One region of the Thalassolituus hydrocarboniclasticus genome, then DNA from elsewhere that is predicted to be linked to it. Evidence: predicted binding sites of a transcription regulator. Region 1 holds the regulator's gene; each other region holds the start of a gene.
What was found. The regulator LexA, encoded in region 1, represses DNA repair genes until DNA is damaged. The targets are predictions, from matches to a motif close to TACTGTNTANNTANACAGTA.
Positions count from the first base shown of each region.

Region 2: recA (recombinase RecA) is a predicted target of LexA. The motif match lies at 2,680-2,699, and genes of this name have one in related genera.
Region 3: HUF19_RS01015 (amine dehydrogenase large subunit) is a predicted target of LexA. The motif match lies at 2,656-2,675, and genes of this name have one in related genera.

Region 1 covers NZ_CP054475.1:2,393,094-2,397,393, reverse strand. Annotated here, with positions in the region: gene htpG (molecular chaperone HtpG) at 1-62, shown strand, start outside; gene HUF19_RS10600 (YfaZ family protein) at 235-807, shown strand; gene HUF19_RS10595 (DUF6586 family protein) at 833-1,312, shown strand; gene HUF19_RS10590 (hypothetical protein) at 1,434-1,685, shown strand; gene HUF19_RS10585 (cell division inhibitor SulA) at 1,799-2,245, opposite strand; gene lexA (transcriptional repressor LexA) at 2,278-2,877, opposite strand; gene HUF19_RS10575 (TetR/AcrR family transcriptional regulator) at 3,144-3,788, shown strand; gene HUF19_RS10570 (L,D-transpeptidase) at 3,837-4,300, shown strand, end outside.
Region 2 covers NZ_CP054475.1:3,365,177-3,369,476, reverse strand. Annotated here, with positions in the region: gene mutS (DNA mismatch repair protein MutS) at 1-2,078, opposite strand, end outside; gene HUF19_RS15060 (CinA family protein) at 2,153-2,638, shown strand; gene recA (recombinase RecA) at 2,768-3,805, shown strand; gene recX (recombination regulator RecX) at 3,786-4,274, shown strand.
Region 3 covers NZ_CP054475.1:219,095-223,394, forward strand. Annotated here, with positions in the region: gene tatC (twin-arginine translocase subunit TatC) at 1-646, opposite strand, end outside; gene tatB (Sec-independent protein translocase protein TatB) at 643-1,026, opposite strand; gene tatA (Sec-independent protein translocase subunit TatA) at 1,026-1,286, opposite strand; gene HUF19_RS01000 (histidine triad nucleotide-binding protein) at 1,322-1,654, opposite strand; gene HUF19_RS01005 (phosphoribosyl-ATP diphosphatase) at 1,688-2,020, opposite strand; gene hisI (phosphoribosyl-AMP cyclohydrolase) at 2,048-2,428, opposite strand; gene HUF19_RS01015 (amine dehydrogenase large subunit) at 2,781-3,980, shown strand; gene HUF19_RS01020 (MauE/DoxX family redox-associated membrane protein) at 3,973-4,300, shown strand, end outside.

The sequences.
Region 1 (4,300 bases):
TAAAGCAACCGGCAGAATACGTCGCGCGGCTGAACAAACTGTTGCTCGATTTAATGCGTTAACAGGGACTTTTACTGGTCTTAGTCGCGGCGGCCGTGGTTTAACCACTGCCGCCGCACTGCTATTATGCCGGCAAATAAAAATCAGCTGCTGTCTGTTGCTCTCTTTGTGGGAGAACAGTGACGGGTAATCCGCGCAGCAGCCGGTACTGTGATCTGATCATTGGGGAATGCTATGAAAATGTTGCGTATGACCGCTCAGGGAATTCTGACGGCTGGTGCTCTGGTTTTGCCGACACTGGTACAGGCGGGTGGTTCGCTGGATATCAGTCTGGCCGATGATGTCGCCCGCGTTGCTTACGACGCCACCCAGATGGGCTCCGGCCTGCATGTCAGCCTGGCGGCTCTGCACCATGAAGATGACGGTGATATGGTTTCTGCCGGTCTGCATGTGGTGGATGTACGTCCATCAACCAGTCATCTGTACATTGGCGTGGGTGCCAAGGTTTTTGCGTTTAATACCGATCACTTTGATGGTGCGGCTATGGGGGTGGGAGGCTTTTTCCGCTACAGCTTCCCGGCAGCACCGGATGTTGGTCTGGCAGGTTATGCCTATTACGCGCCGCCGGTTGTGTCATTCGGTGATGCTGAAAATATGATCAACAGCGATATCCGTCTGCAGTTCAGCCTGCTGCCGACCGCGCGTATTTATGCCGGTTACCGCTATAACAGCATTCGTATCGAAGACATTAACGAGCGTTACGAGCTGGGCGATGGTGCTCACTTCGGTCTGACCATCGACTTTTAATCTCAACCTTCCGCCGGAGCAGGCTATGTCGCAGTGGATTGGCTTTACCAATCAGAAACTCTATCAGTGCCGTTTATTGCTGGAGCAGCTGGCAGCGCTGCAGTCGGCTGCGCCTGCTTTGCAGCAGGCTCTGGAAGAGAGTGCACTGTATCAGCTGCGCGATGCCTGGCTGTCTTATCTGGCAGAGTTGGGGGATATGGTGGCGTATCGTCAGCCTGTCAGCTCTCTGGAATCACTGCTGCAGAATACGCCGCTGATCACCGGCGAAATGCGCGAGCTTAAGCATCTGGCGGAGAACGGCTTTTCCTGGCTGGCGCAGATGCTGGCGGCGGCAGATGCTCAGGGACGTCCGGCCGGAATGAATCAGCCGGCAGCGGCGGTGCAGACGGTTGAGGCTCCGGGCAGAATTGCGCTGGTGGCGACGCAGCAGTCGCCGGTTGCCGGTTGGCTGCAGGATCTGACCCGCCTGATTGAAGCTCAGCGCGCCAATCGTCAGGAAAGCTGATGCCTTGCTGAGTGCATTTATGCAGAGCCGTTTACTTTTTATTACTAACGGTTCTGTGTGTCGTTCAAGCTATTGAAAACATCCTGTGATACACTCCCGCGCCCAGTTTTGAGAGGCGGTTATGGCGCGCTTTTTTGAAATCGTAGAACTTTCCAATGGTGATATCGCCCTGCGTCGTGCTGACGATCAGGACAGCGATGCACTGGTGTGTATTCATTTTTCCGAAGATGCCAAGGCCAGCCTGCAGGCGCATCATATGGATGTTGCGCGGGTGATGCTGGAAGCCGGAGTGCGTAAAGTCGGCGAGCTTTCCGGTATGGAAGTTGAGCGCGAAGACTTTGACACCCCTGAGTATCAGCAGCGACTGCACTGAATGGTGTCTGGCGGTATTGAATCGCCCACCGTTGTGCGTATGAAATTGTGCTGAAAACACAAAAAAGCCCTGATAAAAATCAGGGCTTTTTTGTGTTCGTCGTTTGCTGCACTTCAGGGACGGCGCTGAATCAGCACCACATGGCTGCCGCTCTGGTCGGCCTGCTGGCGGATGATCTGCCGTTCGTGGTTGCTCAGTTCTCCCTGCCATTCAACAATCATATGGCTGTTGCCGGCCGCCAGAACTTTGCTGCACAGGGCCAGTTGGGTGTCATTGCACAGATCGAGATGAATCACCGGCGAATGCTGCAGGCCCATGCTTTCCAGCCAGCTTTTATTCATCGGACGGTGCGGGCTCAGCCACATCAGCCAGCGCTTGTGCGCATTGCACTGTGCCAGCATCGGCAACAAATGCATGGGCTGAATGGCACCGCCTTCACTGACGATGACCTCGGTCAGACTGCCGCGCAGCGCACTGGTGCTGACTCTGGCCATCCTGCCTGGTTGCTGGCTGCTGAGAGATAAGCCGGCTTCTTCCATTCCGAGTAATAACTGACGCATAACAATCACCCCGAACCTGTGAACAGTTGCTGTTAGCTGCGGCGTACAACGCCGACGTATAAACCTTCAACGGCAAATTCCGTTTCCCGCAGATCAACTTCAATCGGCTTAAAGTCGTCATTTTCCGGGTGCAGAATCACCTGATTACGCTTCTTCTCGTAGCGCTTGACCGTTACTTCGTTATCGACGCGGGCAACAATGATTTCGCCATTACGGGCGGTTTCGGCCTTGTGCACCGCAATGTAGTCGCCGTCGAGAATGCCGATGTTCTTCATGCTGTCGCCATGAACTTCCAGCAGGAAGTCGGCAGAAGGGCGGAAGAAGCTGGGTGGAATCTCGCAGTAATCGGCGATGTGTTCCTGAGCCAGGATGGGCTCACCGGCGGCTACACGGCCAACGATCGGCAGACCCGGGTTCTGCTCTTCAACAATGCGCAGGCCGCGGGAAGCGCCGGGCATAATCTCAATCGCACCTTTACGTGCCAGCGCCTTCAAGTGTTCCTCTGCGGCGTTAGGCGATTTAAAGCCCAGCTCGGCAGCGATTTCGGCGCGGGTGGGCGGAAACCCTGTATCTTCCAGTGAGGAGCGGATGAAATCCAGAACCTGCTGTTGTCGTGCCGTGAGCTTGATCATGATGCTTATCCAGTCTGTTGATCCATACAGTATGGTGTAAATGTATACAGTATTTTATCCAGTGTAAACCCCTGTTGTCAGAGGTCTGTGGATTGCTGTGGATGCATTGCTGCTGCACCGGCCCGGATGATGGTATGAGGCTTTTAGCCTTTGGCCGTATATGGGGTTGCCTAAATCTCGTTTTAAACGTATGTTTGAAACAGTTGTTTTGTACTGTCGGCGATGGCAATAAAGCCGCGACAGCGTGATAGGGCAGATGCAGGGTTATGGCACAGAAAGATACGGTTAAAAGTATCCTGAATGCGGCAGAGGAGTTGTTTTCGGAGCGTGGCTTTGCCGAGACCTCATTGCGGAATATCACCACCAAGGCCGGAGTGAATCTGGCGGCGGTGAATTATCATTTTGGCTCTAAGAAAGCGTTGATTCAGGCGGTGTTTGCCCGTTTCCTGACGCCATTCTGCGAAGATCTGGAGCGTGAGCTGGACGCCGTACAGGCGCGGCTGGATGGCAAGGTGCCGGAATTACCCGGCATATTAATGCTGCTGTCGCAGACGGCGCTGCGTGCCGGGCATGACAGTCCGCGTCGTCTGGGGATCTTTATGCGTCTGCTGGGGCTGGCTTACACCCAGGGGCAGGGGCATTTACGCCGTTTTCTGCAGAAAGAATACGGTCCGGTGTTTAAAGCCTTTATGCGTCTGGTGACGGCGGCGACGCCTGAGCTTTCCGATGAAGACCGTTTCTGGCGTATTCACTTTATGCTGGGGGCGACGGTGTTTACGTTGTCGGGGGCCGATTCACTGACGGCGATGGCAGAACACGATCTGGGTAAGGGATCGGATATTGCGCAGGTTGTTGATAAATTGATACCTTTCCTCGCATCCGGTCTTAACGCTCCGCATCAGGCTGGTTGAGCGGAGCCGGGCTTTCCGTTTTTCGCTTTTTACCAACAGGCCTTTGCTATGGCGCCCACGGCTGCGCAATCTGCGTTACCGCAAACATTAATAGAAGTTTCTATTGCCGATCAGGTACTGCGCGTGTCGAGCGCCGGTATCTGCCACCTGTATCCGGTTTCCACGGCGCTTAATGGTGCCGGTGAGCAGGAAAATTCCGGTTGTACCCCCCGTGGCTGGCACCGTGTCCGTGCGGCTATTGGTGCCGGTTTGCCACTGAACACCGTATTCGTTGGCCGGCGCCCGACCGGTGAAATGTATTCGCCTGAACTGGCGCTACAGCAACCACAGCGCGACTGGATTTTAACCCGCATTCTTTGGCTGCAGGGACTGGAAGTCGGCGTCAACCGTATGGGCAATGTCGATTCCATGCGCCGTTATATTTATATCCATGGCACGCCGGATTCTGAACCTATGGGCCAGCCACTGTCTCATGGCTGTATCCGTATGCGTAACAGTGATATTGCTGAATT
Region 2 (4,300 bases), 970 kb from region 1:
TCCATTAATACCAGACTCTGGGCGGTGGCATTGTGCAGGATATTGGCGGTTTCGGTCATTTCCACCATAAAAGTCGAACGGCCACCGGCGACATCATCGGAGGAACCCATACGGGTAAAAATCCGGTCAATCGGGCCGAGGGTGCAGCTTTCGGCGGGCACATAGCTGCCGATATGTGCCAGCAGGGCAATCAGGGCAACCTGACGCATATAGGTCGATTTACCGCCCATGTTCGGGCCGGTAATGATCTGCATATTCTGCCGGGCATCGAGGCGGGTATCGTTGGCGACAAAGGGATCGACGATCAGATTTTCGATTACCGGATGGCGCCCCTGCTGAATATCGACCACCGCATCGCTGACCAGTTGCGGCTGCACAAAACGCAGGCTTTCGGCGCGCTCGGCTAGATTCGACAGTACGTCCAGTTCAGACAGCGCCGCGGCGCACACCTGTAACGGAATCAGCTCTTCGGCCAGTGCCTGCACCAGTTCGTCGTACAGGGCTTTTTCGCGGCTTAACGCCCGGCTTTTGGCACTCAGCGCTTTGTCTTCGAAGGTTTTCAGTTCCGGCGTAATAAAACGTTCGGCGTTTTTCAGCGTCTGGCGACGGATATATTCCGTAGGCGCGGCATCGGACTGGGCTTTGGATATTTCAATGTAATAGCCGTGCACGCGGTTGTAGCCGACTTTTAAAGTGCTGATACCGGTACGTTCTTTTTCCTGCTCTTCAAGCTTAATTAAATAATCGCCGGCGTTTTCGCTCAGTGCGCGCAGTTCATCCAGCTCGCTGTCGTAGCCTTCGGCGATCACACCGCCGTCGCGGATAATGACCGGCGGGTTTTCAATAATGGCTTTGCTCAGGCGTTCAACCCAGTGCGGGAATTCCTGCGCCCGTTCCAGTAGCTGTTCAGCCAGTGTGCTGTCGAGGCGGGTTAGCTGCTGGCGAATATCGGGCACGATGGCCAGCGCATCACGCAGCCGTGCGAGGTCGCGCGGGCGGGCAGAACCCAGTGCCACACGCGATAAAATACGCTCAATATCACCAACCTGTTTCAGGCTGCTGTGCAATTCTTCGGCGGCGTAATGCTGAATAAGCTGGGCGATGAATCCCTGTCGTTGTTGCAGCAGAGCCTGGTCGCGCAGCGGACGGTTCAGCCAGCGCTTGAGCAAACGACTGCCCATGGCGGTGGCGGTTTTATCCATGATCCAGGCCAGCGTGTGCTGGCTGTCGCCTTTCTGGTTGATATCAATCTCCAGATTCCGGCGGCTGGCGGGGTCGATAATAATGGCGTCATCCGGCTGTTCGACCTGCAGCGAGCGGATATGCGGCAGATTATTGCGCTGGGTTTCCTGAGCGTAATTCAGCAGAGCGCCGGCAGCACGGATAGCCACCGTCATATGCTCACAGCCAAAGCCACGCAGGTCGCGGGTTTTTAACTGCTGGGTCAGCAGGCGGAAAGCGGTGTCGGATTCGTAGTGCCACGGCGCCTGTAATTTCGCCCCCTGGCGTTCACGCAGACCGGCGGGCTGGCGCTGATCTTCGTTGAGTAATAATTCCGCCGGACGCAGACGTTCGATCTCGGCCAGTAAAGCATCTTCACCGTCGACCTCCAGCACCGAGAAACGACCGGAGCTGATTTCCAGCACGGCTAAACCATGGCGTTGTTGCTCAGAACAGAGGGCAACCAGCAGGTTGTCGGAACGCTCATCGAGAAAAGCTTCATCGGTCAGGGTGCCCGGTGTGATAACACGCACGACTTTGCGTTCTACCGGCCCTTTGCTGGTCGCCGGGTCGCCGATTTGTTCGGCAATCGCCACCGAAACCCCCTGCTTTACCAGCCGGGCGATATAGTTTTCGGCAGCATGGTATGGAATACCGGCCATCGGAATGGGCTCGCCGCCACTCTGGCCGCGGGCGGTTAAGGTAATGTCGAGTAGCTGTGCCGCACGTTTGGCGTCGCTGTAAAATAATTCGTAAAAATCGCCCATGCGATAAAACAGCAGAGTGTCGGAGAATTCGGCTTTGATGCGGAAATACTGTTGCATCATCGGCGTGTGCTGGGCAGTTGCCTGGCTCATCGGGCGAGTGTCCTTAAAAAACGGGCGTGTTAATGTAAACGGCAGATTGTAAGTGATTCCGCGAGGATACAGAAATGAGCCCTGAACTGAATGCCTCTGTTGCCGTACTGGCTGAAATTCTGCAGAGCCGTAATCTGCGGCTGGTCACCGCTGAGTCCTGTACCGGCGGCGGTATTGCCAGTGCGCTGACCGATATGGCCGGCAGTTCGAACTGGTTTGAATGTGGTTTTGTAACCTATTCCAACGAAGCCAAAGTCCGCTATCTCGGCGTACCACCGGCGCTGATTGAACAGTTCGGTGCGGTCAGCGAAGAGACAGTGCGCGCCATGGTGGCCGGTGCGGTCAATAACAGTCTGGGCGATCTGGCGGTAGCGGTCAGTGGTGTGGCCGGGCCCGGCGGCGGCTCCGAAGATAAGCCCGTGGGAACTGTCTGGTTTGCCTGGGGCAATGCCGAGCAGCAGATTACGGAATGCTGCCACTTTCCCGGTAACCGCGAACAGGTGCGCGCACTGGCGGTTGTGCACGGTATTCAGGGCTTATGCCGCTGGCTGTCCTGCTGACAAAAAAGAAGGGTTGGCGCTGAGAATAAGCTGTGCTTAAATACTGGTTAAATTTACAGTGATTGGTCATGAGCAAGTAACAGACCGGTCAGACAGACTAACCAGATTAAACACAGACAGGACAGAGCGATGGATGCTAACAAACAGAAAGCACTTGATGCGGCACTGAGCCAGATTGAACGTCAGTTTGGTAAAGGCGCCATTATGAAGATGGGCGAGCAGCCGCGCGAAGCCATCCCTGCTATCTCCACAGGTTCTCTGGGGCTGGACATCGCTCTGGGCATTGGCGGTCTGCCACAGGGCCGGATCGTTGAAATCTATGGTCCGGAAAGCTCAGGTAAAACCACACTGTGTTTATCGGTGATGGCGCAGGCGCAGAAAATGGGCAAATCCGTTGCCATTATCGATGCTGAGCACGCTCTGGACCCGCTGTATGCTGAAAAACTGGGCATCGATCTGAACAGCCTGCTGGTATCGCAGCCAGACACAGGTGAACAGGCACTGGAAATCTGTGACAGCCTGGTACGCTCCGGCGCAGTGGATGTGATTGTTGTCGACTCCGTTGCTGCACTGGTTCCTAAGGCTGAAATTGAAGGCGAGATGGGCGACAGCCATGTTGGCCTGCAAGCGCGTCTGATGTCTCAGGCTCTGCGTAAAATTACCGGTAACGTTAAAAACGCCAACTGTCTGGTGATCTTCATTAACCAGATCCGGATGAAAATCGGCGTTATGTTCGGCAGTCCGGAAACCACGACCGGTGGTAACGCACTGAAGTTCTATTCGTCTGTACGTCTGGATATCCGCCGTATCGGTTCGGTTAAACAGGGCGACGAAGTGATCGGTAACGAAACCCGCGTTAAAGTGGTGAAAAATAAAGTATCGCCACCGTTCAAGCAGGCCGAGTTCCAGATCATGTACGGTCAGGGCATCTACCACATGGGTGAAGTAATTGACCTGGGTGTTAAATGTGGTCTGGTGGATAAATCCGGTGCCTGGTACAGCTATAAAGGCGACAAGATCGGGCAGGGTAAAGCGAATGCTGCACTGTTCCTGCAGGATCACCCTGAGATGGCTGCAGAAATTGAAGCCGGCATCCGCAGCCAGATGCTGACGGTAGCCGTAGCATCAGACATTACCAGTGAAGCGGATGAAGAAGCCGAAGCCTGAGCTGACGCAGGCTGAATTGCGCCGGGCGGCTGTTGATCTGCTGTCCCGGCGTGATTATTCCCGCCGCGAACTGTCGCGCAAACTCTCCCCGAAAGCTGCCGATCCTGACGATGTGGAAACGGTTCTTGATGACCTTGCCGAGCGTCACTGGCAATCCGATGAGCGCTTTGCTGAATCTTTCCTCAACAGCCGCTGCCAGCGTTATGGCCCTGTGCGCCTGCAACAGGAGCTGCGCGAAAAAGGTCTGAACGCTGAGCAGATTCAGAGTGCTATCGCCAATCTCAGTGTTGACTGGTATGAGCTGGCACTTGATCTCGCACAACGCAAATGCCCTGGCGGGGTATCACCGCAGGATATGCGTGAACGCGCCCGGTTATATCGTTTTCTGGCCTATCGTGGTTTTACGGGCGAGCAAACCAGCTATGCTCTTGAACAGCTGGCTATTGCTGAACACTCGGATAGCTATTAAGCCACCGTCACTATCTAGTGAATTTT
Region 3 (4,300 bases), 1.9 Mb from region 1:
TGGTCTGGGAGATAACGTCCGGTGGCGTAACCAGCATACCGACAACAAAACAGCCAACGAAGATATAAGGACGTTTTTCAGTCAGGGCAGCCACGGTGGTTATACCGCTGAGTACCATCAGGAAGGTCGCGATCGGAATTTCAAAGGCGATGCCAAAAGCAAAAAAGATTTTAAGAATAAAATCGAGAATATTGCTGATGTCCGGCATAAAGGAAATGCCTTCCGGCCCGGCGGCGGTAAAGAAGCCGAATGCCAGCGGCAGCACTACAAAGTAGGCAAAGGCGATGCCGGTATAAAACAGGACAACGCTGGATACCAGTAACGGAATACCGAATTTCTTTTCGTGCTGATACAGACCCGGAGAAATAAAACTCCATACCTGATGCAGCAGAAAAGGCACGGCCAGCAGCACCGCCAGAACCAATGTCAGTTTAAACGGCACCAGAAAAGGCGAGGCTACACCGGTGGCGATCATATTGCCGCTGTCGGGCAGCAATACTGACAGTGGCTTTACCAGAATCAGGTACAGGTCGTTGGCAAAGTAAAACATGCCAAGAAACAGCACCAATACCACCAGTACCGATTTCAGCAAACGGTTTCGCAGTTCGATCAGGTGGGCAATCAGGGGTTGTTCATGATCGGTCATGATGACGCATCGGTATTATCAGGTTTTGGATTGGCAGCAGGCTGCTGCGGACCTTGCTGCTGCGGAGCCTGTGCCAAAGAGGCTTTGTTTTCCGCGGCTTTATTTTCTGCTGTTTGCTCTGCGTCCGGCTTGGGCTGAATGCTGTTAGCCGATGGCGAATCGTCATCGAGAAACGTGGCATAAGGGTCTTTCAGCTTTTCGCGTAATTCTTCGGTGCGGACCTGGCGCTCAAGATCATCCTGGATATTGCTCATGGTGCGGCGCATACGGCCAAGAAACAGACCTACTGTGCGGGCTGCTTTTGGCAGTCGTTCCGGGCCGAGCACCAGCAGGCCCAGAATGGCTACTACCATTAATTCCAGAAAACCGATATCGAACATCAGATTTTATCTTGGTCTTTGTTGGTGCTTTTGAATTCGGCGTCTTTGGCTGCGCCTTCTTTATGCTCCAGTGTTTTTGCCGGCTCTTTGCTGTCGTCTTCATCGGCTTTTGCACTGCTGTCGTCATTCACAGCTTTTTTAAAGCTCTTGATTGCTCCGCCCAGGTCGCCACCCAGGTTACGCAGTTTTTTGGTACCGAAAATCATAATGACGATGGCCAGAACGATTAATAATTGCCAGATACTGATTCCGCCGAGCATAGGAAAATCCTCTTATTCTTAATTTAAAAATTACATCAGAAACCGGGCAGCTGATCGCCGCCCAGTATATGAAAGTGCATATGGAAAACTTCCTGCCCACCTTCTTTACCGGTATTGGTAATGGTGCGGAAGCCAGTCAGGTTTTGTGTGCGGGCAATGGCCGGCAGGCTGAGCATTAAATGGCTCATCAGGCTGGCATCAGCGTCGCTCAGATCATTCAGGTTAACGATATGGCGCTTGGGAATGACCAGCAGGTGGGTGTCCGCTTTAGGCGCAATATCGTGAAACGCCAGCAGGTACTCATCTTCATAAACGACATTGGCCGGAATCTTTCCGGCGACAATCTGGCAAAACAGACAGTCCGGCATACTCAATCTCTCAGTTCTCTGGTCTGTACCGGTTTACTTGGGCGTACGTGACGCCTTTTCTTCCAGGCCGGACATATTAAAACGCCGTGCCAGTTCGTTAACCACGGCTTCCGGGCGCTCGCCCAGTTTGGCCAGTGCCACCAGGGTGTGGAACCACAGGTCGGCGGTCTCGTAGATAACATCGCTGTTATCGCCACTGGTTTCGGCGTCTTTGGCGGCCAGAATGGTTTCGGTGGCTTCTTCGCCGACCTTCTCCAGAATCTTGTTCAGGCCCTTGTGATACAGGCTGGCCACATAGGATGAATCGGCGGCCGCGCTCTTACGTTCTTCAAGGATATCGCCGAGGGCGGAAAGTATATCGCTCATAGCTGTTTCAGTTTCGTTAAGTAGCAATCAATAAATGTCTTTCGGATCTTTCAGCACCGGATCAACGCTGACCCATTCGCCGTCCTGATAGACCCGGTAGAAGCAGCTTTCGCGGCCGGTATGACAGGCGATACCGCCAATCTGTTCCACCTGCAGGGTGATAACGTCGGCATCACAGTCGAGGCGCACTTCATGCAGCTGCTGCACATGGCCGGAAGATTCGCCTTTACGCCACAGCTGCTGGCGCGAGCGGGAATAATAGATGGCGCGGTTTTCCTGCACCGTCAGCGCCAGTGCTTCCCGGTTCATCCAGGCCATCATCAGGATACGGCCGGTCTTGTAATCCTGCGCAATGGCCGGTACCAGACCATCGGCGTCCCACTTTACGGCATCAAGCCAGTTACTCATAACATCCCCCGCGTTCAGAGGTCGCAGGATACCCCATGCCCGGGGTTTCGGGTAGGGCTTCGCCATCAGCTGAAGGGCGGCGACAAAGGCTCTGGCAGCTATCGATCCGGGCAGAAATAAGCGCAGAGAGATAAGCGCACCACAATGATGCCGCCTGCAAAATGGCCAGCCTCCTTCTGGTGCTGATAGTTTTATTGTTAATCGGATCTGGTAACAGCCGGTAACAATTCTGACTGAATTGTCAGCATTCGCCTCTTGAAGTATGCATCTGGGGTTATGTTTCAGCGTTGAGCTCAGGCATTGGCATGAGCGCTGCTCTGGCATTGCAGACTCACAACGAGAGCTGTAAACCATGACGTTAACCAAGCAAGAAAGTAAAACCAGAAACCTTTCCCGCCGCGTATTCACTCCGGCACCGCTGGCGGCCTGCATCGCAACCCTGCTGTTGTCGGCGGTTATGCCTGTGGCACAGGCAGAACCCTTTAAGCCGGAAGTTTTCACGGTCGAGAAAACCATTCAGCCCGGACCGAATGTGTTTATGAACGAAGCCGCCTGGGGGGGCGCCAGTCAGATTCACGTCTTCGCTCAGGATGACCTGCACTATAAAGGCTCGATGCCGGCGGGTATTACTTCGCAGATGAAAGTCTCGAAAGACGGCAAAACCGTCTACGTGCTGTCCGACTTTGCCAAGCGCATTACCTATGGTCCGGTAGAAAGTGTGGTGCAGGTGTACGACGTAGAAACCCTGAGCCGCAAGAAAGAAATCATCGTGCCTAATAAAGCCGTAAAAGCCATTGGTATGACCCAGCTGCTGGAATTAAGCGCCGATGAAAAACTGCTGTATGTGCAGAATGCCACACCGGCCACCTCGGTTTCGGTCATTGATATTGCTGCCCGCGAAGTGATTGCTGAAGTGCCGACCCCGGGATGTTACGGCGTTTATCCGGCACTGAAAGGCACCAGTTTCAGCACGCCCTGCGGTACTGGCCAGCTGAAAACCTTCACCCTGAAGGGAAATGAATACAGTGTTGAAGCATCGGGCAAATTATTCGATGTGGATGCCGACCCGATTTATATCCACAGCGAACGCCGTAAAAACGGTGAGCTGATCCTGACCACCTTCGGCGGTGCCCTGTACCTCGCCGATGACAGTGGCAAAACCGTAAAAATCAAAGAAAAACTGCAGGTGAATGCCGGCATCGAAGGTGACTGGGCTCCGGGTGGTTATGCCATCACGGCTTACAGCAGCACGCTGGATATGGTGTTTATGCTGATGCATTCAGGCGCTTATGACGGCAGCCATAAAAACGGCTCTGAAGAAATCTGGGCTTACAGCCTGAAGAAGAAAAAACTTATCAGTCGTTCTCCGGCACCGCATATGGTGGCGCTGAGTGTGACTGAGGGCAAAACCCCGGTGCTGTTCGGTTCCAATGAAGAAGACGAAACCATCGACAAGTACGTACTGAGCGGCGATGGCGACTTTATGTTTGAGAAGGCGGCGGCCGACGAAAAAGCCGGTTGGACCACCTCGCTGGCGGTGTCTCATGACTGAGTTACTGCCACTGGCGAGCCTCACGCTGCTGGTGTTTACCCTGCTGGTATTCCTGCGCGCGGCGCTGCACAAAGCACTGGATTTCCTCGAGTTTCAGGGCTTTGTCGCCGATTACGAATTGCTGCCGGAAGCTTTGGTTAAGCCCGCTGCTGCTGCCTTGCTGGCCCTCGAAGGCGCGCTGGTGCTGATGCTGTTATTCAGTGCCAGCCGTGCTGCCGGACTGGTGCTGGCGGCGCTGTTGCTCGGGGGATATGCCATCGCTATGGGCATCAATATCCGTCGCGGTCATACCCGCATCGAATGTGGCTGTGGCGGTACTC